4 regions of the Leptolyngbya sp. AS-A5 genome follow, and region 3 is predicted to be linked to each of the others. Evidence: predicted binding sites of a transcription regulator. Region 3 holds the regulator's gene; each other region holds the start of a gene.

Region 1 (5,864 bases), on a different contig from region 3:
TGATTTCGTCTCTCAAGTGCGATCGGGCAATGTCGATCGGGCAATTATTGGAAACGACAAAATTGAATTCACACTGAAGTCAACACAACCTGCTCAGGATGGGACTCGTGCTCCGGTGTATACTACAGCTCCGGTGGCGATCGACCTCGATTTGCCGAAGATTCTGCGCGATAACAATGTTGAATTTAGCGCGCCTACGCCAAGTCCTTACGGCTGGATTGGTACAATTTTTAGCTGGGTGTTACCGCCGCTGATTTTCTTTGGAATCTACAGCTTCTTTATTAACCGTCAAGGAGGCGGAGCCGCAGCGCTCACCGTTGGAAAAAGTAAAGCCCGCATCTACTCAGAAGGCACAACGGGCGTGAAGTTTACTGATGTGGCAGGGGTAGACGAAGCTAAAGCCGAACTGCAAGAGATTGTTGATTTTCTCAAGAATGCGGAGAAATATTCACGCTTAGGGGCAAAGATCCCGAAAGGAGTCTTGCTGGTTGGGCCTCCTGGAACCGGAAAAACGATGTTAGCCAAAGCGATCGCTGGAGAAGCAGGGGTTCCATTCTTCTCGATCTCGGGTTCTGAGTTTATTGAACTGTTTGTTGGGGTTGGTGCTTCTCGCGTTCGTGACTTGTTTGAACAAGCGAAACAACAAGCGCCTTGTATCGTGTTTATCGATGAGTTAGATGCGCTTGGTAAGTCTCGCGGTTCTGGAAACTTCGCCGGTGGCAACGATGAACGCGAACAAACGCTAAACCAGTTACTGACTGAGATGGATGGCTTTGATGCGAATACGGGTGTGATTCTGCTGGCAGCAACCAACCGCCCAGAAGTGTTAGATCCAGCGCTGCGTCGTCCTGGACGGTTCGATCGTCAAGTAGTCGTCGATCGTCCTGACAAGATTGGGCGTGAAGCGATTCTCAACGTTCACGCTCGCAACGTCAAATTAGCAAGCGATGTTGATCTTTCAACGATCGCGGTTCGCACTCCTGGATTTGCAGGTGCAGACTTAGCCAACTTAGTGAATGAAGCAGCGCTGCTTGCGGCTCGAAACAATCGCGATTCTGTGGTGATGGCAGACTTCAATGAGGCGATCGAGCGTGTGATCGCAGGACTTGAGAAGCGATCGCGCATCTTGAACGAAACTGAGAAGAAGATTGTCGCCCATCATGAAGTGGGACACGCGCTGATTGGGGTATTGATGCCCGGCGCGGGTAAGGTTGAGAAAATCTCGATCGTCCCGCGTGGCGTAGGTGCATTAGGCTACACGCTGCAATTACCAGAAGAAGATCGCTTCCTCATGGCAGAAGACGAAATTCGGGGACGGATTGCCACTTTGCTAGGCGGTCGATCGGCAGAAGAAGTCATTTTCGGTAAGGTTTCAACCGGAGCCAGTGACGACATTCAAAAAGCCACGGATCTTGCGGAACGCACTGTGACTATCTACGGCATGAGCGAGGAGTTAGGCCCGGTTGCCTTTGAGAAAATGCAGCAGCAGTTCATCGAAGGATACGCTCCTTCGCGTCGTCAGATCAGCGCGAAAGTGACTGAAGAAATCGATCGCGAAGTCAAAGCGATCGTCGATAACGCGCATCACATTGCCTTAGCGATTCTGAAGAACAATCGATCGCTGCTGGAAGAACTATCTCAATCCTTGCTGGAGCGAGAAGTGCTTGAAGGTGAAGCATTGCGGGCTGAGTTAAGTCGAGTACAACCGCCTGCTGAACTAGAAGCTTGGTTAAAGACGGGTAAGGTTACTGAAAATGCGACAGAGTTGCACGCCGTTGCATAATGAACGATCGAAAAACTTCTAATCATCTTCAAACGCAGCGCGAAAACACACCGTGTGAATACGGATTCTCTGACATGATTCTCGAAGCTTCCAGCGTTTTGCAAACCACATTTCGGTGATTCTACAGATGAGGAATTGCATCGGCGCTGCGATGATTAGCGCATAAGTCATTTCATTAGAGAGTATCAACTTTCACAGCTACCAGCCCAGTGGTGTCGCGCCACTGGGTTTTTTGTATCCCAATTTTTTGTATCCCAATTTGATGTGGTTTGATTTGTGAATAACGCCTTTCAAACTATTCCCTAAAATTTGTCGAGAACCACTCCCTTTTGTTCATAGAATGGATTGGATTCACGCTTTCTAACACGAACCGTGTCCTAGAGCTTCCGTATTGACCGATACAACTTCGCGGATCAAACTCACGTTCACTCTTGTAGATTGCCTAGATTATCCCATTACCCAGATTTTTCTATGACCTCCTCGATTCGGATTCTGATGTGTGCGCCTGACCATTACGATGTGGATTATGTGATTAATCCGTGGATGGAAGGCAACATTCACAAGTCTTCACGCGATCGCGCGGTGGAACAATGGCAAGGACTGCATCACTTGATCAAGGAACACGCGATCGTTGATTTGGTGCCGCCTCAGAAGGGCGTTCCAGACATGGTATTCACCGCAAATGCAGGCTTAGTTCTCGGTGAAACTGCTGTTCTCAGTCGCTTCTACCACAAAGAGCGCCAAGGCGAAGAACCGTATTTCAAAGCTTGGTTTGAGGAGAATGGCTTTACGGTTCACGAACTGCCGCCAGAATTGCCGTTTGAAGGCGCGGGCGATGCACTGTTCGATCGCGAAGGTCGCTGGCTTTGGGCGGGATATGGCTTTCGGTCAGAACTCGATTCGCATCCTTATTTAGCAAAATGGCTCGATGTCGAGGTGCTATCGCTGCGATTAATGGACGATCGGTTTTATCATCTCGATACTTGCTTCTGCCCGTTGAACAATGGCTATCTGCTGTACTATCCACCTGCTTTTGATGCGTATTCTAATCGGTTGATCGAAATGCGGGTTCCGGCTGAAAAGCGCATTGCAATCTCTGAGCCAGATGCCGTCAACTTTGCTTGTAATGCGGTAAACGTGGATCACATTGTGATTATGAACAAAGCCAGCGCAGACCTGAAACAGCGCTTGGCAGATGCAGGATTTCAGGTACTAGAAACCCCGCTAACCGAATTTCTCAAAGCTGGGGGTGCCGCGAAATGCTTAACGTTGCGCGTGACAGAACCCGTCCGTGTGGAACTCCATGCGAGTGCGACGATCGAAAGCCGAGTTGTGCAACTTGATGGTCACTTGCTCGATTCAGGTGTGATCAATCGCGCGCTCGATATCATTGTCGAAGCAGGCGGTAGCTTCCAAGTCTTGAACTTCAACTTAGGGACTCAGCGGCAAAGTACCTCATCGGCAGAAGTGAAAGTCACGGCTCCATCGCATGAAGTGATGGAAACGATTATGTCGCAGTTGATTGATCTGGGTGCATTGCCGCGTCCTCAAGAAGTCTGTGATGCCGAGCTTGAACCTGTCATTCAAAATGGCGTTGCGCCCGATGATTTCTATGTGACCACGATTTACCCAACTGAAGTTCGAGTCAACGGTGAATGGGTAAAAGTCGATCGTCAACGCATGGACGGCGCGATCGCGGTTTCTCCGGATGGTCAATCCGCACAATGTAAATTGCTGCGAGATTTGACGACGAGCGATCGTGTCGTGGTCGGAGTCGAAGGCATTCGCACAATCCGTAAGTCATCCTCGCGTGAACAACGCAACACTCAGGAATTCAGCTTTATGGGTGCAGGTGTATCGAGCGAACGGCGGGTTGAATTAGTCGTCGAGCAAATCGCTTGGGAACTGCGGCAAATTCGAGATCAAGGCGGTCGTGTAGTTGTAACAGCAGGGCCTGTTGTGATTCACACAGGCGGTGGTGAACATCTAGCGAAACTGATTCGGGAAGGCTATGTTCAGGCGCTTTTGGGTGGAAATGCGATCGCGGTTCACGACATGGAACAATCGCTGCTAGGAACGTCGCTCGGTGTGGATATGAAGCGCGGCGTTTCAGTGCGGGGTGGACATCGCCATCACTTGAAGGTGATTAACATGGTGCGCCGTTACGGTAGCATTGCCAAAACGGTTGAAGCAGGTGTTCTCAAGAACGGTATTCTCTATGAGTGCGTTCGTAATAACATCCCGTTCTCGTTAGCGGGATCAATCCGAGATGATGGCCCGTTACCCGATACGAAAATGGATTTGATCGAAGCACAGCAGGATTATGCTCGTTTGATTGAAGGGGCAGACATGATTTTGATGCTGTCTTCGATGCTGCACTCGATCGGAGTTGGGAACATGACTCCTTCTGGTGTGAAGATGGTCTGTGTGGATATTAATCCAGCCGTAGTGACGAAGCTGAGCGATCGAGGTTCGATCGAATCGATCGGCGTGGTGACAGATGTAGGATTGTTCCTAAGCTTGTTGATCCAACAGCTTGAGAAACTAACCAATCCGTATCAGATTGCTGAGAAAGTTTAGGTGTGAACTATCGCTAAAACAATGAGACATCTGGAGGAGATTCTGGATGTCTCATTGTTTTAACCTATCAACTCGCATTCGCAATTCGATTCGAGGTCAATCGTTGAAATCGCCATACAAACGCAACAGCCGCGATCGCAACCGAAAGCAAAATCCCCAGCCACAATCCGACTCCGCCTAGCTGCAACGGAAACGCCAGCACATAAGCCGTAAACAATCCCACGCACCAATAGCACAGCAAACTCACGATCATCGGAACACGAGTATCTTTCAAACCTTGCAGCGCACCATACGCAATCTTTTGCACCCCATCAAAGAAGTGCGCGATCGCTCCAATCCGCAACATTGAGACCGCTAATCCAATGACTTCCGCATTTTCTTGTGACTGAACATCAAGATATAGTCCGACGATCGGGCGCGGAAAGAGTACCAGCAACAGTGCAATCAATCCTGTCCAAATCGCTCCGACGCTGAGACTTACTTTTCCTGCCTGCCAAATGCCCACAGGATTACGCTGTCCCAACCATTGTCCGATTCGCGCTGTGGTCGCAAACGACATTCCCAATGGAACCATAAAGATCAGATTGATTGTCTGCATCACAATCTGATGTGCTGCTAAACCCGTTGCACCCCAAAGTCCCATTGCATAGGTCAAAGCGGTGTAAACACTAATCTCAAGCGCGGAGAACACACCGATCGGAATGCCAATCTTGAGCAATTCGTAAATCTCCTGCGGTTGAGGCGGATAGATACGATCGCAGAATCGATATTGCCTTAACTTCGGATGGCTCAAGACATAGCCGACCAGCGCGAGAAACATGCCCCACAAGCTCAGCACGCTTGCGATCGCGAGTCCTGCTAACTCTAAACGCGGAAACCCAAATTGACCAAACCCCAGCACATAGTTGCCAACAATGTTAAACAAAGTTCCAGCAATCACAATGATCATAATCGGGCGGGTTTCAGAAATTGCTGCAACCACACCCCGCAGCATGGCAAACCCCAAAAATGGAAACACACTCCACAGCAAAATATCGAGATAAACATTTGCTAGTTTGACGATCGCCACTTCTTGACCCAAGGATTGCATCACGGAATCGAATAGGGCGATCGCAATCATCAGCGGAATGGTCAACCCCGCACAGAGCCAAAGTCCTTGGCGCGTGACTTGCTCAATTCGCGCTTTGTCTCCTGCGCCATATGCTTCTGCTACCAGTGGACTTACGCCCATTGCAATCCCACTCGCAGTGACTACAAACGAAAAAAATGTAATCGTTGCTAATGCGCCCGCCGCTAGAGTCTCTTGCCCCAAATGCCCCATCATCACGGTATCGACAAACCCAGTTGCAAGTTGGGCAACTTGAGCGCTGGCGAGTGGGACTGCAAGTTGTAAAAACGCTTTGAGTTCCTTACGGATACTGACTTTAGAAGCTAAAACCATCTACTTTCGTTACATTTTTTCGTAATTGCTTCTTCTACAATGACAGATGCAAAACCCTGC
Region 2 (5,864 bases), on a different contig from region 3:
TGGCAGGAGGTTGCAGTATCTCCGTAGCGCATACAAGTTTGCAGCACCGTAGTCGCGAGTACGTCGTGACTGTGGAGTAGCGCGATTTTCCAATACGGAATTCCATCGACGGTTGTGAGTTGGTAGAACTGCGGCTGTTGGGGAAAAGTGATCGGAATAAACTCTTGATCTTGAGAGTAAAGCAGGGTGCGATCGGTTGCAGGATCGAGGATTGCTTGATAGGGCGATCGGGCTGCCGCTTCGGTGTAGATTGGCACCATAATCGTTGTCCCATCTACGGTAATTGCTTTGTGATCAGAGGGACCTGCTCCGCCCTTGCGTCCCATTGCCCCGACGGTCGGTTCAACCCATTTCAATCCGTGGGTTTGCAACTCAGTGATTAATTGTTGTTTGTCCATCGAGGTTTCGCTGTAGGAGTCAGAGGTAAGTTAAGAGAGATTTGGAACTTCCTTTAGACCGGGAACTTGAAATTTTGAGTCGATGAGGGGTGCGGCTGAGTTTGTCTCTGCTAGAGGATGAAACTCGCCCGCGATCGTCGGGTCGCTCGTGGTTCTAGAGGTTGTACTCGTCGTAACGCTGTAAGCATCTAAATTCACCCGCAACTGCAACAAATCAGGGCGACTATAGTGACCGATCGCATCCATCATGCGCTTGCGCTTGGTGATCAGCGAAAAGTCCAGGTCGGCGATCGCCATACCTTCCCCTTTGGTGATCGGTGTGCAGAGGTGATTACCTTCAGGACTAATGATTGCCGTGTTGCATCCCCCACTCAACACTCGTTGCAGTTGCTCATTTGAAGTAATCTGCCCGACTTGTTCCGGAGAAAGCCAAGCGGTGGCATTGACGACAAAACAGCCTGCTTCTAGGGCGTGATGGCGAATGGTGACTTCAATTTGGTCGGTAAAAATCTGACCCACCATTGAACCTGGAAACTGGGCACAGTGGATTTGCTCGTGCTGTGCCATCAGCGCAAATCTGGCTAGTGGGTTGTAATGTTCCCAACAAGCGAGAGATCCCACCTTGCCGATCGCGGTATCGACCACTTTTAAGCCTGACCCATCTCCCTGTCCCCAAACCATGCGCTCATGGTAAGTCGGGGTAATTTTGCGCCGCTTCAGCAGCAATGTGCCATCGGCATCAAAGATCAGTTGAGTGTTATAGAGCGAACCCTGATCTCGCTCATTTACGCCTAGAACGACAACGATACCGTACGATCGAGCCGCCTGACTCACGGCATCTGTCACGGGACTGGGGACAACCACAGCTTCCTCATAAAGCTGCATATGGTCTTTGCCCATCAGCACCGGAGGCTGCACAAAGGAGAAATAGGGATAGTAAGGAACAAAGGTTTCTGGAAAAACAACCAGTTGAGCACCAGCTTTCGCTGCGGTCGCGATCGCCTGCAACACCTTCTCCGTTGTCCCGTCCCGACTGAATAGAACGGGACTGATTTGAACAGCGGCGGCTCGAATCGTGCGGGAATCGTTCATTTTAAAGCGTCCAGGTATCTAAGATAAATGCGCCATCCTTGCGGTGCATCAGAATCAGATCCAACACATCCAATGGATTGATGGGACGAATCCCAGGAATCAGCGATGGCTCACCGTGACCGTAGAGGGCTTGCAAGGCAAAGCGACAAGCGTAGACTTTCCCGCCTTCTGACATGAATTTGCTCAATTGATCATTGAAATTTTGATGTCCCGGAAAGGCAGAATCACCCAGTTTAGGAAAGCCACGCTGGACTCCCAAGGTCACACCCGGTCCATAGAGCAGCACCGAGGTTTCAAATCCTTTACGGAGTAGACGAGTGGCTTGCAGAAGGTTGACAAACCCGATCGACCCTTCAAAGGCAACCGTGTGAAACGTGACTAATGCTTTCTCTCCCGGTTCTGCTTTGACATCAGGAAATACTTTCTCTTCGTAATCAACTAAAAAGTCACCGACTTGATGGGCGGCAGCAGTTACTTCCGGCATGACTGGCTCCTTAGATTTGTCACAAACTTGAACTGTGAGGAGATTAAAGGCTGAATTACGCCAAGATTGTATTTCTAGATACGAAACGTTCAGATCTAGCAATAAGGGTAGGGGCGGTTAAAAGCTGTCGTATAGAAATTGCAGAATCCGGGAAATACCTATCGATTTCGATAGGTCATACCGCAACAGCACCAACTCAAAGCGCTCTTTATTTGTGCGGGGTGCATCTGCGATCGCCATTTGAGCGCTAATTTTGAGGCAGTCAATTAAGAACCCAGTAAAAACTCGTTGACAATGCTCCAATCGTTAGAATGACTAGACTTCTGCCGGGATGTGATGTAATCCGCTAGATAATGAGCATCGCGGGCAATGCCTGAAAAGCGGGCAGAACCCCAAGTATAGAGCCAGGGAAGCCCCAGAAAATACAGTCCTTTAACGGGGGTAATGCCGCGATCGTGCCCTGGATAGCCTTTGCCATCAAACACAGGCACTTCAACCCAGCGAAAATCCATTTCATAGCCTGTACACCAAACTACGGCTCCGATTCCTGCCTGCTCATAATCCAGCGTCAGGATGTCTGCCTCAGGTTGCCAAACGGGAGCATACAGCGGATCTAGGGAAGCTTCGATTTGATGCTTTTCGATAAAGGCATCAATGCTTTTTTTGATATTTTCTGCGACTGCATCGGCTTGATCGAGATTGTGTTTGAGATCGTCCTGAAATTCAAGCGTACTGTTGTTAATTTGCTTCAATCTGCCATGAAGACGCATTCCTTCTAAAGCAAACTGGCGGAGATCAATCTCTCGTCCACCATCGCGTCCGGTGACGTAATGATTGGTGTTGCGTCTAGCTTTTTCTTTCTGAGGATGGTCATCGATCGACAGATCGTAATAGCCCATTTGATCCAGCCATTCCACCACATCTTTGCCGCGATACCGTCGGGGCGATCGTGGCGCACCTCCCACACAAAGATGCACAGTCTTGCCTGCTCGGTGCAAATCTTCTGCAATCTGACAACCCGACTGTCCTGTACCAACCACAAGAATGGCGGTGTCGGGTAAGGATTGGGGATTCTTATACTCGGAAGCGTGGATCTGGACGATCGATTCTGGCAACCGTTCAGCCAGTCTCGGGATTTTCGGCGTATGGTAACAGCCGGAAGCAATGACAACCTGATCGGCGGTGTAGTTGCCGATCGTAGTTGTCAATTCAAACGAATCTTGATCAACGCTCTGACAGAGTCGTGTAACTTCAGCCTTTTCTTGGACAGGCGGATCAAAGGATGCAGCGTAGCTTTCAATGTATTGGACAATTTTATCCTTTGCCATGAAACCATGCGGGTCGGAACCCGGATAAGGATACCCCGGTAGTTGACATTGCCAGTTGGGTGTGACTAAACAAAAGGAGTCCCAGCGTTTTGCTCTCCAGGAGTGCCCAATCTGATATTTCTCAAAAACAATGTGGTCAACGCCACGTTCCTTCAGAAAGTAACTGATGGATAGACCCGCTTGCCCTCCACCGACGATCGCAACCGAGTAATGATTTTTCATTCGCGCTTTACCATAAACAACTTGATTCAATTGTTGTCAGCGTAAGCGCAGGTGAAATTGATCTTTTGTGTTTCTCAATACGAAAAGCTGCGATCTAACGGTATAGATAACCGCAAGGCTTACAAGCTTACGATCGCATTAAGCAGAAAGCACCTAACTATCGATTTAGATAGTTTAGAAGCTTCAAAGCCAGCCATTCCGCGTCACCTGATGCAACGCTTGATAGCGAGTTTTTGCCTTCAGTTTTGCAAGGCTGCTGTTGATGTGAAATTTAACGGTGCTTTCACTAATCAGCAAATGGCTGGCAATCTCTCGATCGCGCAATCCCTGTGACAGCAGCAGCAGAATCCCTAGCTCTCGTTCTGAGAGGGAAGGCTGCCCTTCGGGTTCTACTCCCATGCCCCAGGTCTGCCCCTGCATCACGGCAGCAACAGCCTCTCGTAATTGCTCCGGACGAGTGGAGAGGGTAATCCTCGCTTTGATTCCTTTGGGAAGAGTCTGACTGCCGTGCTGTATCCACAATACTCGTCTCCCAGATTGCACTTGCGTTGCATCATCAGTGAGTAACGGAGCCTGCTCATCTGTGGCATCAGACAGCCTGAGTCCTGCAAGCACAGCGAGATGTGTGAATGCCATTTGCAGGACAGACGCTTCACAGCGAATGTGTAAAGGCTGCCCTGGCGATGTCGGTAAATGGGGAAGTTTGAGCATAACCTGGATCGATCGTTGATTCACATCCGGTTGCGTTTGCAGCACTCCTCCCAGAGCAGAAATAGAGAACATCAAGTCACTGAAACAAGTTTCAATCCGGTTTATAGGATACGGGGTGGGCAGATCTGAAGCGGGAAGAATCGTTTCTAAAGTAACGGCTTCTGCCTCGTAGATGAGCCGACAGTAGGCACACTTGATTTGGTTCAATCTTTCGGCAGCCCGTAACAAGACATAGATCAGCGAGAGGCTTAGGGGTTGCTCGGTTCCCACGAGCGTTAATCGAGCCATCGGCAGAATACTAGCGATTTGATCGGATAACGAAAGCTGGCTGAGAACGGGATGATGGGTTAGAGCTTGCCAGCTTTGCTTTTCTTGTTGATGCTGTAAAGTCGTTTTTAGAGCGATCGACACAGCAGTACAGAGCGTCTGCAAAACCTCCAGAAACTCCGGTTCTAGAGGGCGATGGCTGAAGGTCGCCAAAACGCCAAGGACTTTGCCCTGAATTGCTAATGGATACCCTGCAAACCCATGAATATGATTTGCGATCGCCCAGTCTCGATTGCCAACCCAAGCCTCATCAGCTAAATTGTTGCTCAAGAAGGCAACGCCATTTTGAGCGATTTTACCGACCTTATATGTGCCCACTGGAACCTTGGCAAAAGAGCCGCTGATGTGGCGATACATTCCTGACGATGCAACCAGTCTCAACACAGCTTGATCCGGCTCTAGAAGCCAAATCCGCGCGAAAGCGCAGTCAAATTTTTCGACTAACCCGTCCGTCACCCGACTGGCAATGACTTCTGGATCAAGACAACCCGCGATCGTTTGGGCGATCTCGTTGCCTCGTTGTAAATCAAACAGAAGTCGTGGGGCATTAAACTGCTCGGCGATCGAATTAATCACAGATTTTTAGAACCCATCAAGTCTTCTCCATTAACCCTTAGATCGAACTCCTACCTTGTATTTCAGGTTACGGTCTCGCAGGTTGTGTCGCAAAAATGGTAGGGTGTGGAAGCTCAATTTCCTCTAGTGGGTCATTTGGCATGAATATCGCCATTTACAGCAGCCGGCAAATCGTTGATGATCTGCATACAAGCTCCTGACCCACCTAAGCAATGCTGCTGTCGTCTTAATCTTGCCCGTTGTCTTCGTGCTGCTCGCTTGCCACCCCCCTCAAACGGTGTCGGATGCTGGTTCCAGACTTGAGCGGCGCTTTCTAATCGTTTAATTGCTCGAAATCCCATGCCATTGGTGTACATCCGCAAACATTCGCGTTTGACTTCATCACTGTATCCTTGGGGCGGTTCGTAGCAGTCAATGAACTGTCGTCCACAGTTCACGCAAATGTGATTTTGCTTGCCTTTGCGTTTTTCGTTCTTACAAATATGAGTAGACTGGCATTCTGGGCACTGCATCGAGAATTCCCTCAATTCATCTCTCCATTATGCAACGCCAAATGCTGAAGCATTCAGTTCGATTGCTGATTCACTATCTCAAATTTTGGGATGTTCCTGTTCCAAGATGATTCATCTTCTCATTCAGCAATGCCGATTTTCTTTAGCCTCCCGAGATTACCGGGAAAATCTAAAAGAGCGTGCAATTCAACATCTTATGTAGAAGATGCTGGAA
Region 3 (5,864 bases):
GAAAATCAATTTTCGAGTGCTGCCTGCGATTTTTGCGATCGTGCTGGCATTGGGGTTGGTGATTTTTGCGCTGATGCCGCGACTTCCTGGATATCAGTTACGTATATTTCCGGTCAGTTCTCCGGTGAGCGTTCAGGAGCGATTTAATAACCGAGTGATTACCAATCCGGGCATGGGTCAGAGCCGAGATCCGCGTGTCGGAATGCGATCGGGGAGCGGAAAAGGCGCAGGGCAAAGCCAAGATCCAGATGACCTGTCTTATGCTGGATTTGGCGACAAGATTAGCCAAAACGTGCGGAATCCATTAAAGCCGCGAGCCATCATGCGGGTGAGATCGCAGATCGAAGGCTTTTGGCGGGTGATGGCTTTCGATCGCTACACAGGGCAGGGTTGGGAGGTGTCGCGCAACGACAAGACGCAGACGATTAAACGCTCACCTTGGTCATATCGGTTCTTTCTGCCGACTCCGGTGACGATCGGCAAAACACGCGAAGTGGTGCAGACCTACACGATTATTGCCCCAATGCCGAATCTAATTCCGGCGCTTTCAAGGGCGAGAGAAATCTATTTCCCGACCGATGAAATTGCGATCGACCCCGAAGCAGGATTACGTGCGCCGATCGAGCTGGGCGATGGCATTACTTATACCGTGGTGTCGGATGTGCCGTATCGCGATCGCACGTTGCTGCGGCTGTATTCGGCCAGAGCGCAGTATCCAAAAGAGAGTCCACACTTACAGATTCCGGCGGGAATTGCTCAGAATGTCGCTAAAGAAACGAAGCGAATCCTGGCAACTTCTGAACAGCCGATCGAGTCCGATTATGAAAAGGCGCTTTATCTGGGGCAGTATTTGAAGCAGCGTTATCAGGTTCGGCAAGACCTGGATTTGCTGAAGCCGGGTGAAGATCTCGTCGAAGCATTTTTGCAAAATCAAGGCGGCGATCGCGATCATTTTTCTACGACGCTGACGATGATGCTGCGATCAATTGGCATTCCGGCGCGATTAGTAGCGGGATATGCGCCCGGAGAATTTAATCCCTTCACCGGACTGTACATTGTGAAGAATACCGATGCTTACGCGATCACAGAAATCTTCGTGCCGCGCGTGGGATGGTTCACGATCAACCCAATTCCGGGACATGAACTGATTCCGCCGTCGATCGAGGAATATCAGCCCTTTAGTCTGTTGCAGCGATTTTGGAACTGGGTCGCGGGATGGCTACCTCTGCCTGTAACGGCTTGGATCAGCGAAGTAATTCAGACGATCAGGAGCGCGATCGGCTGGTTTTTGGCGCTGTTTACTCAAGGATTAGGTGGATTCTTTACCGCGTGTTTGCTAATGATTAGCACTGCCTTGCTGGTTTGGCTGTGTGGTCAAGGCTGGAAAAAATGGCAAACTTACCAGCGGTTGCAGAAGCTTGCACCGATGGAGCGGCTTTATCAGCAAATGCTGTCTCGCCTCGAAGCGCAAGGCACTCGTAAATCTTCAGCAGATACGCCGCTAGAATATGCCCGACGAGCAAAAACCATGCGGACTCAAGAGCAAGCAGGTGCGATCGAAGACATTTCCCAAGCGTATGTGAAGTGGCGCTACGGACGAGAAAAACCTGAAATTGAAGCGCTGCGGCATCAGTTGAAGAGACTAAAACCTCAGCGAAAGTAAATGAGTAAGCCTGTGCCAAAGGCAACACCATTGGCAGTATTCGTTTCGGATAGCAACCGTCTCGACTTCAGCAGCACAAAGGAATCCGCTCGAATGGGTGCAAGTGACACTATCGACACCCGATTCGAGCTACGGTATAATCTTCCGAAATTATTCAGCCCTGAGAGGGAGAATCTAAGCGTGCCGAAAAAAACACGCTCGAAAGTAGAAAATTCCCAGAGATTTTCAGGATCACGGCTAAAATGTAGCGCAGTGTACAAAAAGCATTCGGTGACTCAGTTTTAGTGGTCTAAAGTCATCAATTGTTTACAAAGCTCGATCGCTGACCGGCTCGTAAACTCATCCAGCACTCGACACGACAAGGAAAGAAATGGTTGTGACCAAGGATAGACCGCTTGCAGCAATGTTCCGTCAGATTGGAGGAAGTGCATATCCTCCCGTGATTGAGACGTTTGAACGGGGCAAAACAATCTTCTTTCCCGGAGATCCGGCAGAACGAGTGTATTTTCTGGTCAAGGGTGCCGTCAAACTGTCGCGGGTATACGAAGCAGGCGAAGAAATTACGGTGGCGCTGCTGAGAGAAAACAGCGTATTCGGGGTGCTGTCACTGATTACCGGACAAAGAGCCGATCGCTTTTATCACGCCGTTGCCTTTACTCCGGTTGAGTTGCTTTCGATCCCGATCGAGCAAGTCGAGAAAGCACTGAAGGAAAACCCCGAACTTTCGATGCTGATGCTCAAAGGCTTGTCCTCGCGAATTTTGCAAACCGAGATGATGATCGAAACCCTAGCGCACCGGGATATGGGATCGCGATTGGTGAGCTTTTTGCTGATTCTCTGCCGCGATTTTGGAGTCCCATCGCAAGAGGGAATCATGATTGACCTCAAACTCTCGCATCAAGCGATCGCTGAAGCGATCGGTTCGACTCGCGTGACGGTGACGCGCTTACTGGGAGATTTGCGTCAGGACAAAATGATTTCGATTCACAAGAAAAAAATCACCGTTCACAATCCGGTAACGCTAAGTCAGCAGTTTACCTAATTGGACTAGAATTCTTTCCTTGAAGACCCGCCCGAAGTATAAATCGAACAGGCATAATGATAGGCGGATCTAGAATTGCCTTGCCAGTGTAAAAGTGCTGGTCTAAGGATCTCTTGGGAGTCTTATGTCCGATGTCGGGCTGATTTTAATTCTGGTGGTGTTGGTGTTGGGTGGAGTGATCGCAACAGTGGGTGATCGCTTGGGAACTCGTGTGGGAAAAGCGCGGCTTAGCTTGTTTAATCTTCGTCCGAAGCAAACCGCGGTCGTAGTCACCATTTTGACCGGAACGCTGATTTCTGCCTCAACTTTAGGAGTGCTGCTGCTGGCAAGTAAAACCTTTCGCGAAATGCTGCTGAACTTTGGGCGAATCCAAACCGAACTGCGCGATCGCGGACGCGATTTGGAAAAAGCTGCCACCGATCTGAAGGCGACCGATGCTCAGAAAGCCCAAGTTGAGAAACAGCTCACAGAAGCCCGATCGGAACGCGCCCAAGTTGAGGAACAGCTAAAGCGAATCAATGCCGATCTGAAAACTTCAATCGATCGCCAACGAGAAACCAATGCTCAACTCCGCACCACCGAAGCGCAGCGTGATCTCACGCGTCGTCAACTGATCGCGGTGTCTGGTCAAGCATTAAAACTCCGCAGCGATATCAATCAACTGCAATCGGAACAAAAGACCCTGATTATGCAGCGCGATCAGGTCAAGCAGCAGATCGCCGAGCGCGATGCAGAGATTGCCGAACGCACCAAACTGATTGAACAACGCGATCGTGAGATTAATGAGCGCGATCAGGTGATTGGGCAGCGTGAGACGGATCTGAAGCGATTAGAGGCGCAACGAGCCAGCCTAACTGCGACACTGCAGCAAATTGAACGGGATGTCGAACTAATTCGCAGCGGCGATCTGGCGATTTATCGGACACAAGTGTTGTCTTCTGGCGTGGTGCGCGTAGGGAATTCAGAAGGTGCGAAAGCAGCGATCGATCAACTCCTGCAATATGCAAATCGTTCTGCGGTTGAGGCACTGCGGCTCGGACGAGATGATCTGCAAATTGTGCAGATTCGGACGACGGAAGTTGAAAGTTTGATTCAACAAATCAGGAATGGTCAAGATTATCTGGTTCGGGTACAAGCCCTCGCAAACTATGTCAAAGGCGAAAACAAACCCGTGTTTGTTTATATGAGTGCAGTCCCCAATCGGGTTGTGTTTTCTGCGGGAGAGACGATCGCTGCCCAAACGATCGATCCCTCCAAGCTTGCACCGCAGGACTTCCAACGGTCGATTCAAGAACTGCTTGCTGTTTCTAATACTCGCGCTCGTGTCGCTGGCGTTTTGAACGACAACATTCAAATCGAAAAACTGCTTACATTAGGATCATTCATTGACCAGCTGCGGCGCTATCCCACTCCGGTTGAACTGCGAGCGATCGCATCGGATACCACATACACGGCTGGGCCGCTCAAAATAGAATTAGTGGCAGTTCAAAACGGACAAGTGGTGCTGAGAGCATCGAGCTAACATATCCAGCGAATAGGGGAGTAGAGACGCAGCATGGCGGAACAGCCAGTAATTCTGGGGTTTGATCCAGGGCGGCAAAAGTGTGGATTAGCGGTCATGGGGGTCGATCGCCGCCTCTACTATCATGAAGTGATCAGCGCCGAAAGCACGATCGCGACGATTCAAGGCTTGCGGGAGCGGTATCCGATTTCGCTATTGGTGATGGGGGATCAGACTTCCTCGAAAGATTGGAAGCTCAAAATCGAGAGTGAATTGAGTGAGCCGCTACGAATTGTCACGGTGGATGAGCGCAATAGTTCCTTAGAAGCTCGCGATCGCTATTGGCAGCTTTATCCGCCAGAAGGGTTGAATCGGTTGATCCCGCAAGGAATGCGAACGCCGCCGAGGGCGATCGATGATATTGTGGCGATTTTGCTGATCGAACGGTACTTAGAACGCTTGGTGAGCTAAGGGATCGATTCATCGCCTAGACGGGCTTGAGTGAATTGTTCTAGCACTGCCTGACGCAACAATCGCTGTGGCATGAACCCCTGAGTCAAAATGAAGTCGTGAAACTTTTGGGAGTCAAATTTCTCGCCGAGTTGTCGTTCGACATTTCTGCGAAGCTGCATCAGGCGTTGATAGCCATAGAAGTAAGAGGGAGCGTGTCCGGGAAGCCGGACGGTATAGCGATCGATTTCCTGCTGAGCGAAGAACTTTGAGTAGCCTGCCTCTTCGGTGAGAATGCGCAGTGCTTCGGTCGTCGAGATTTTACCTAAATGCAGTTCGGGTTCCAAGAAGGCACGCGCCGCCCGCAATAGCTGAAATTGTAGGGAGATAAACTGCCCTTCGATCGGCATGAACGGTAGGGTAATCGCTTCGGCGTAGAGTGCCCAGCCTTCGTGGTTGGCAGGGTTGTAGCCGAACTTCGATCGAGCCTCAGAAATGCCTTGATCTTGAATCGTGGTGAACTGAAGGTCGTGTCCGGGTCTGCCTTCGTGAGCAGTGAGCGTCCAGGAAACGGCGGGATAGGTGAAATCGTTGTAGGTACGGGGTTGGGGGTCTGGTTTTAGGAGGGGAATGATGAAGGTTCCAGCCGTTTTGCTTGAAGCTTTGGGGGCATGGTATTGCGGAACGGGAAAAATTGCGTTTTCACGATCGGTGGTGAGCCGAATGGTTAAGGGGCGTTTCGGGAGCGTGACTAATTTTTCACGCTGAATGATGGCTTCGATTTCCTTTTGGCGTTTCTGATAGTGCGGCAGAATTTGATCGCTCGGTAATTGCTCTTGCTTGAGAGCGCGGATTACGTCGCGATAGTCTTTTGCCTGAAAGCCTTTTTGTCTGGCGATTTGTGGCGCAAGCACGTTCATTTCTTGTTGAATGGCGGCAAAGGCAGAATGGGCATTTTGCAGGAGTTCGTCGATCGGGATTTCGACTCCTCGTTCTGCGAGTTCTGCTGCATAAAGTTCGCTCGGTAAGCGGAAGCTGGTTCTGGCTTTGGGTAGGATTTCTTGCCGAACAAAGTTTGTATATTCGGTTAATTGTGCTTTTAGCTTGGTGTAACTTGATTGATCAATTTTCTGTTGTTCGATGCGTTGCTTGATTTGCTCGAGTTGAATGGTTGTATTTGCTAGATCTTTTTCAAGCTGCGATTTTTC
Region 4 (5,864 bases), on a different contig from region 3:
GGTCACTAAATTTGGGTAATCTTGACAAAACCCTAATCCAGCGACCGCAGCTAATCTAACCTGTGCGACTGGATCTTGCAGTGCATCAATGAGAACAGTCACAACCTCAGGTGCATGAAAACTACTGAGTGCTTCGATCGCAATGGCGCGAACCTGAGCGTTTGAATCATGAACCACCTGCATCAACAATGGAACCGTTTCCGATCGCCGAATCTGTCCCAACGCTTGAACGGCAAACAGTCGCGTAGAAACTTCTACCAGCAATGGCTCTAACATTGGAACAGCAGATTTTCCCATGCTGGCTAACACTGAAACTGCCATCGAATTTAATTCCTGACTCTGGGAATTTTTTAGCAGTTCAATCAAAGCCTCAAGCACTTGTGGATGTTTAAAGCTGCCTAAAATACGAACCGCAAACCATTGTGCTTCTAACTCCGCTTCTTCATCGTTTAACAGTTCAATTAAGGGTGCGATCGCATCCGTCCCAAAGCTTGGAAAGAGCTTACCCATCTCCCAGCGCTCCTGAAAACTGCCGCCTTCTAGCACCTGCATTGCTAAGTCGAGCAGCACAGTCGTAGTGTTTGGATTGCAGAACAACGATCGTTCAGTCTCACCCAGTTCATCGTTTAAGAGAATCTGCTGCAATCTGTAGCTCAACTGTCCCCAGTCCTGCTGATTTGCTGCGGACTGAGCCTGCTCTAAAATCTCGGAATATCTTAAGTTCTGCACAATTTTTGCCTGCCATTCTGATCACACATCAGCATTCATCGTCTGATGTTACTGTGCCACAGAAGTCGGCGATCGTCTTGGCAGTCATTGACAAAAACGCATCAATTGATTGCAATGTTTGCATAAGTGCGGCAGAGCATCAATCCCCACCGCACTCATTGTTTTAGATTCTGTTTTACATTTTACCGTTTTGCATCACTTGTTGAAGATGATGACGGATTTCTTGAGCCGTTTGCATGTCTGCATCTCTCAGCTTGCGGAATAGTTCAGCACAGGGCTGAGACTGCATTTGTTCTGCGTCTTTGATGTACGTTTCGTATGCTTTTACCGCTTCTGCCTTATTTTGCAACGCTGTGAGCAAGTCATACTCAAGGTTACTAATGGCTTCATTCCGAATTGCAGCCTGAGTCATAAGCCAAACCTCCAATGATTTAGGTCTGATTTAACGATGGATCAATGCCGATCGACCTTCCTCTATCCAAAAGCGCATTAACCTAATTTCACTTGAACATTCTGTCCATCTATCTGAACCGGATAAGTCTCTAACGGTTTCGCGGCTGGTTCTTTTTGCACTGTACCGTCCGCAGCAAATGCCGCGCCATGACAGGGACAGACGAACGATTTACGCTCTTTACTCCAACCGACCAAGCAGCCCTGATGGGTGCAAGTCGAATTGACTGCAATCAGCGTTTTTGGATCAGATGGACTGCGAATCACCACGATCGGAGCCGGGGACTCGGTTTGTAGGAAACCTTTGGCATCGAGTTCTGCGATCGTTCCCACCGTCTCAAGTCTCTTAGCGTTTGCTTGCTCATTGCCGCGCCCCGTGCAAGCCGCAAGAAATGCAGTCAATCCGGCTGGAACTCGACTCATCAGCCAACCCACTCCAGCCCACGATAAAAATGTTCGACGACGCATCGCGTTCTCCTTTTCCTCTTTGTTCTAAGGTACGGTGGCGAACCTCTTTCTAGGGGCAGATGACGAAAACGAATAGCCATTATGCAAAAACGTCATATTACGACATACTTTGTAACAACAGCTACGAATTTTCTCTCTTATCCCGCTTACCTTTACTGCATGGTCAACGTCGCATCCAAAGACATCGAATTGGGGAGACGAAACGATCAGACTTGTGTTCGCTCTGGAACACCTTTATCTATAGGCTCAATCCATGACAGACACCCTTGCATCTGCGCCCACTCAGAATAAGTTTGAAAAACTCAAAGCAGAGAAAGACGGTCTTGCGGTGAAAGCAGAGCTAGAGCAGTTCGCTCATCTCGGCTGGGAAGCAATGGATGAAACCGATCGCGATTATCGCTTGAAATGGCTGGGCGTATTTTTCCGCCCCGTTACCCCTGGCAAATTCATGTTACGGATGCGAATTCCGAATGGAATTTTGACCAGTGGGCAAACGCGAGTGTTAGGAGAAATCCTACAGCGTTATGGCGATGACGGCAATGCGGACATCACCACGCGCCAGAATATTCAACTGCGCGGCATTCGGATCGAAGATTTACCGGAAATCTTCCGCAAGTTCGATCAGGCTGGATTAACGAGCGTTCAGTCCGGGATGGATAACGTTCGCAACATCACCGGATCGCCCGTCGCTGGGATTGATGCGGATGAGTTGATCGACACCCGCGGACTGGTGCGGAAAGTGCAGGATATGATCACGAACAATGGTCGTGGCAATCCGAGCTTTAGCAATCTGCCGCGTAAGTTCAACATTGCGATCGCAGGCTGTCGCGATAATTCGGTTCATGCAGAAATCAATGACATCGCGTTTGTGCCTGCTTACAAAGAGGGGACGCTCGGCTTTAATGTCTTAGTCGGTGGATTCTTCTCAGCAAAGCGCTGCGATGCAGCGATTCCCTTAAATGCCTGGGTTGATCCGCGTGATGTCGTCGCCGTTTGTGAAGCGATTTTGACCGTGTATCGCGATTTGGGCTTGCGATCAAATCGCCAGAAAGCCCGCTTAATGTGGCTGATTGATGATTTGGGTCTCGATGCCTTTCGCGAAGCCGTGGAAAACCGCTTAGGCTACAAATTCACGCCTGCTGCTCTGAAAGATGAGATTCTTTGGAACAAACGCGATCACATCGGCATTCATGCTCAAAAACAGCCGGGACTTAACTATGTCGGATTGCACGTTCCCGTGGGACGGTTATTCGCTCAAGACTTGTTTGATCTGGCTCGAATTGCAGAGGTTTACGGCAGTGGCGAAGTTCGCTTTACCGTGGAACAGAATGTAATCATTCCCAATGTTCCAGACTCTCGCGTTTCAGCATTGCTGAGAGAGCCGATCGTCAAACGGTTTTCGATCGAGCCGCAAAATCTCTCCCGCGCTTTAGTTTCTTGCACAGGCGCACAGTTTTGTAACTTTGCCCTGATTGAAACCAAAAATCGTGCAGTCGCTTTGATGCAAGAGCTCGAACAAGAATTGCACTGTCCGCGTCCGGTGCGAATTCACTGGACAGGCTGTCCGAACTCTTGTGGACAACCGCAGGTGGCGGACATCGGACTGATGGGTACAAAAGTTCGCAAAGACGGTCGCACCGTGGAAGGAGTGGATCTCTACATGGGTGGCAAAGTTGGCAAACACGCTGAGCTTGGAACCTGTGTGAGAAAAAGCATTCCCTGTGAAGACCTTAAGCCGATTTTGCAAGAGATCTTAATTGAGCAGTTCGGCGCACGTCCTTGGTCAGAGTTGCCCGAATCCGCCCGACTTGCTCAAGCAGCATGGATTACCCTCGATCGACCCGCAACCGAAACGCCCAACGGTCAATCGACAACCGAAGACTTTGAGTATGTTCTCAGTTCTCCAAGGGTTGTGCCAACGCCAGTGGTAACACCCGCTACCGTAAGTTTCGTTCGGTCAGGTAAAGATGTAACCTGTACTCAAAATGACTTCATTCTTGATGTTGCCGATCAGGCAGAGGTTGCGATCGATAGCTCTTGCCGCTCTGGAACCTGCGGTAGCTGCAAATGCACCCTACTCGAAGGTGAAGTTAGCTACGACGGTGAACCGGATGCACTAGACGAGCGCGATCGAGCCGCCGGAAAGATCCTAACTTGCATTGCTCGTCCCGTCGATCGCATCGTTCTCGATGCCTAAGTTTGTTCGCCCCTACACATCAGCACTCGCTGTGCTTTCCCTTTTATTCCCAGTACACTTTCTCTAACCATCATCCATGTCTAATCTTTCAAGACGTAAGTTTCTCTTGACCGCAAGTGCTTCCGCAGCAGGTACGCTGATTATCAATGGTTGCAGCACAGGCTTGAATAAAAGTGCTTCGAGCAGTTCTTCTACGACGAATGCGTCTCCTGCTGTAAACGTGAGTGCAGCAGATGCACCAGAAACGACCACCGCTAAACTTGGCTTTATCGCGCTGACCGATGCGGCTCCCTTGATTGTTGCGTTGGAAAAAGGCTTCTTCGCCAAGTACGGCATGAAAGATGTGTCTGTAGGCAAGCAGACTTCTTGGGCAGTGGTGCGTGATAACTTAGAGCTTGGTTCTGAGAAAGGTGGCATTGATGGCGCTCACATTCTCACTCCAATTCCGTACTTCTTGTCCACCGGAAAGATTACGAAAGGCAACACCCCAGTACCCATGTACATCTTGGGTCGCCTGAACACTGACGGTCAAGGCATTTCAGTCTCGAATGACTATGCTGATCTCAAACTTGCGGTTGATAGTTCTCCGTTAAAAGACAAGATCGCAGCAGCAGCAGCAGCAGGTAGGAAATTTAAAGCGGCGATCACTTTCCCTGGTGGAACACACGATTTGTGGATGCGGTACTGGTTGGCAGCAGGTGGAATTAACCCGGATACGGATGTGGATCTCGTAGTTGTACCGCCCCCTCAAATGGTCGCCAACATGGAAACCAAGACGATGGATGCGTTCTGCGTGGGTGAGCCGTGGAACGATCGCTTAGTGTCCAAGAAGCTCGGCTACACAGCAGTCACCACAGGTGAGCTTTGGAAAAACCATCCTGAAAAGTCTTTCAGCATGAGAGCAGACTGGGTAGACAAGAACCCGAAAGCAGCTAAGGCGATTATGATGGCAGTCCTCGAAGCGCAAATGTGGTGCGACAAAGACGAAAACAAACAGGAGATGTGCCAGATTCTCTCAGCAGACAAGTATGTCAAGGCTCCGGTTGCTGACATTATCGATCGATCAAAAGGCAACTTTGATATGGGCAATGGTCGCACCCTGCAAAACAGTGATTTGCTGATGAAGTTCTGGCGTGAAAATGCGGCTTATCCCTTCAAGAGCCATGATGCTTGGTTCATCACCGAGAATATGCGCTGGGGCAAGTTGGATGGCAGTACCGATGTGAAGGCATTGGTTGACAAAGTGAACCGCTCTGATTTGTGGGATGCTGCGGCAAAAGCGATCGGACAAGAAGCCGCAATTCCGAAAGATACCGCATCTCGTGGAGTTGAAACCTTCTTTGACAAAGTGGCCTTTGATCCGGCAAATCCGAAAGCTTATCTAGATAGCTTGAAAATCAAGAAAGCATAAGGCAGTAGGGAGTGCAATTGTAAAGTTAGTTCTTGTTACCATCTCACTCCCTACTTTCATTCCTCATCCTTCACCAAAATCTTCCCATGACTATCAACCCGTCTCTTCGCCCCGCTCGATCGTCTAAGTTCTCAGGAACGTTCAAAAAATACAGCCGCTCCATTGTTCCGATTATCATCTGCGTGGGTATTGCCTTAATGGTATGGCAAGCGCTCTGTATGAGTCCAGAATCGAAGATGCCTGGGCCGATTAAAGTGATTGAACAAACCTGGAGATTGATCCTCGACCCGTTCTATGACAATGGCGGTACAGATAAAGGGCTAGGTTTGCAAATTCTGATTAGCCTGGAACGGGTGGCGATAGGGTATTCGATCGCGGCTGTTGTCGGAATCGCGCTGGGCGTTCTGCTGGGTGTGAGTAAATTTATGCAGAACGGTTTAGACCCGATTGTTCAAGTCCTCAGAACGGTTCCGCCACTGGCATGGTTGCCGATTTCATTAGGAGTTTTTCAAGACAACAACCCGGCTGCCATCTTCGTAATCTTTGTAACTGCGATTTGGCCTATTGTGATTAACACGGCTGTTGGTGTGCAACAAATCCCGCAGGACT

What was found. The regulator NtcA, encoded in region 3, controls nitrogen genes in cyanobacteria. The targets are predictions, from matches to a motif close to TTTGTANNNNNNNNTACAAA.
Region 1: the regulator NtcA is predicted to act here: its motif matches at 2,169-2,188, upstream of NC980_RS05275 (TIGR00300 family protein).
Region 2: the regulator NtcA is predicted to act here: its motif matches at 3,589-3,608, upstream of NC980_RS25515 (MSMEG_0569 family flavin-dependent oxidoreductase).
Region 4: the regulator NtcA is predicted to act here: its motif matches at 1,756-1,775, upstream of NC980_RS05210 (ferredoxin--nitrite reductase).

What each region holds. Positions count from the first base shown of each region.
Region 1 is NZ_JAMPLL010000003.1:133,422-139,285, forward strand. Features, by position in the region: gene ftsH (ATP-dependent zinc metalloprotease FtsH) at 1-1,783, shown strand, start outside; gene NC980_RS05275 (TIGR00300 family protein) at 2,255-4,363, shown strand; gene NC980_RS05280 (MATE family efflux transporter) at 4,431-5,804, opposite strand.
Region 2 is NZ_JAMPLL010000061.1:3,462-9,325, reverse strand. Features, by position in the region: gene NC980_RS25530 (MSMEG_0568 family radical SAM protein) at 1-398, opposite strand, end outside; gene NC980_RS25525 (Nit6803 family nitrilase) at 429-1,490, opposite strand; gene NC980_RS25520 (MSMEG_0572/Sll0783 family nitrogen starvation response protein) at 1,492-1,974, opposite strand; gene NC980_RS25515 (MSMEG_0569 family flavin-dependent oxidoreductase) at 2,241-3,524, opposite strand; gene NC980_RS25510 (GAF domain-containing protein) at 3,708-5,138, opposite strand; partial or broken gene NC980_RS25505 (IS1 family transposase) at 5,450-5,650, opposite strand; gene NC980_RS25500 (ATP-binding protein) at 5,845-5,864, opposite strand, start outside.
Region 3 is NZ_JAMPLL010000022.1:35,832-41,695, forward strand. Features, by position in the region: gene NC980_RS19880 (DUF3488 and DUF4129 domain-containing transglutaminase family protein) at 1-1,663, shown strand, start outside; gene ntcA (global nitrogen regulator NtcA) at 2,034-2,705, shown strand; gene NC980_RS19890 (DUF3084 domain-containing protein) at 2,830-4,227, shown strand; gene NC980_RS19895 (Holliday junction resolvase RuvX) at 4,261-4,677, shown strand; gene NC980_RS19900 (DUF885 domain-containing protein) at 4,674-5,864, opposite strand, start outside.
Region 4 is NZ_JAMPLL010000003.1:120,122-125,985, reverse strand. Features, by position in the region: gene NC980_RS05225 (HEAT repeat domain-containing protein) at 1-729, opposite strand, end outside; gene NC980_RS05220 (hypothetical protein) at 905-1,141, opposite strand; gene NC980_RS05215 (ubiquinol-cytochrome c reductase iron-sulfur subunit) at 1,219-1,647, opposite strand; gene NC980_RS05210 (ferredoxin--nitrite reductase) at 1,901-3,844, shown strand; gene NC980_RS05205 (CmpA/NrtA family ABC transporter substrate-binding protein) at 3,921-5,255, shown strand; gene ntrB (nitrate ABC transporter permease) at 5,342-5,864, shown strand, end outside.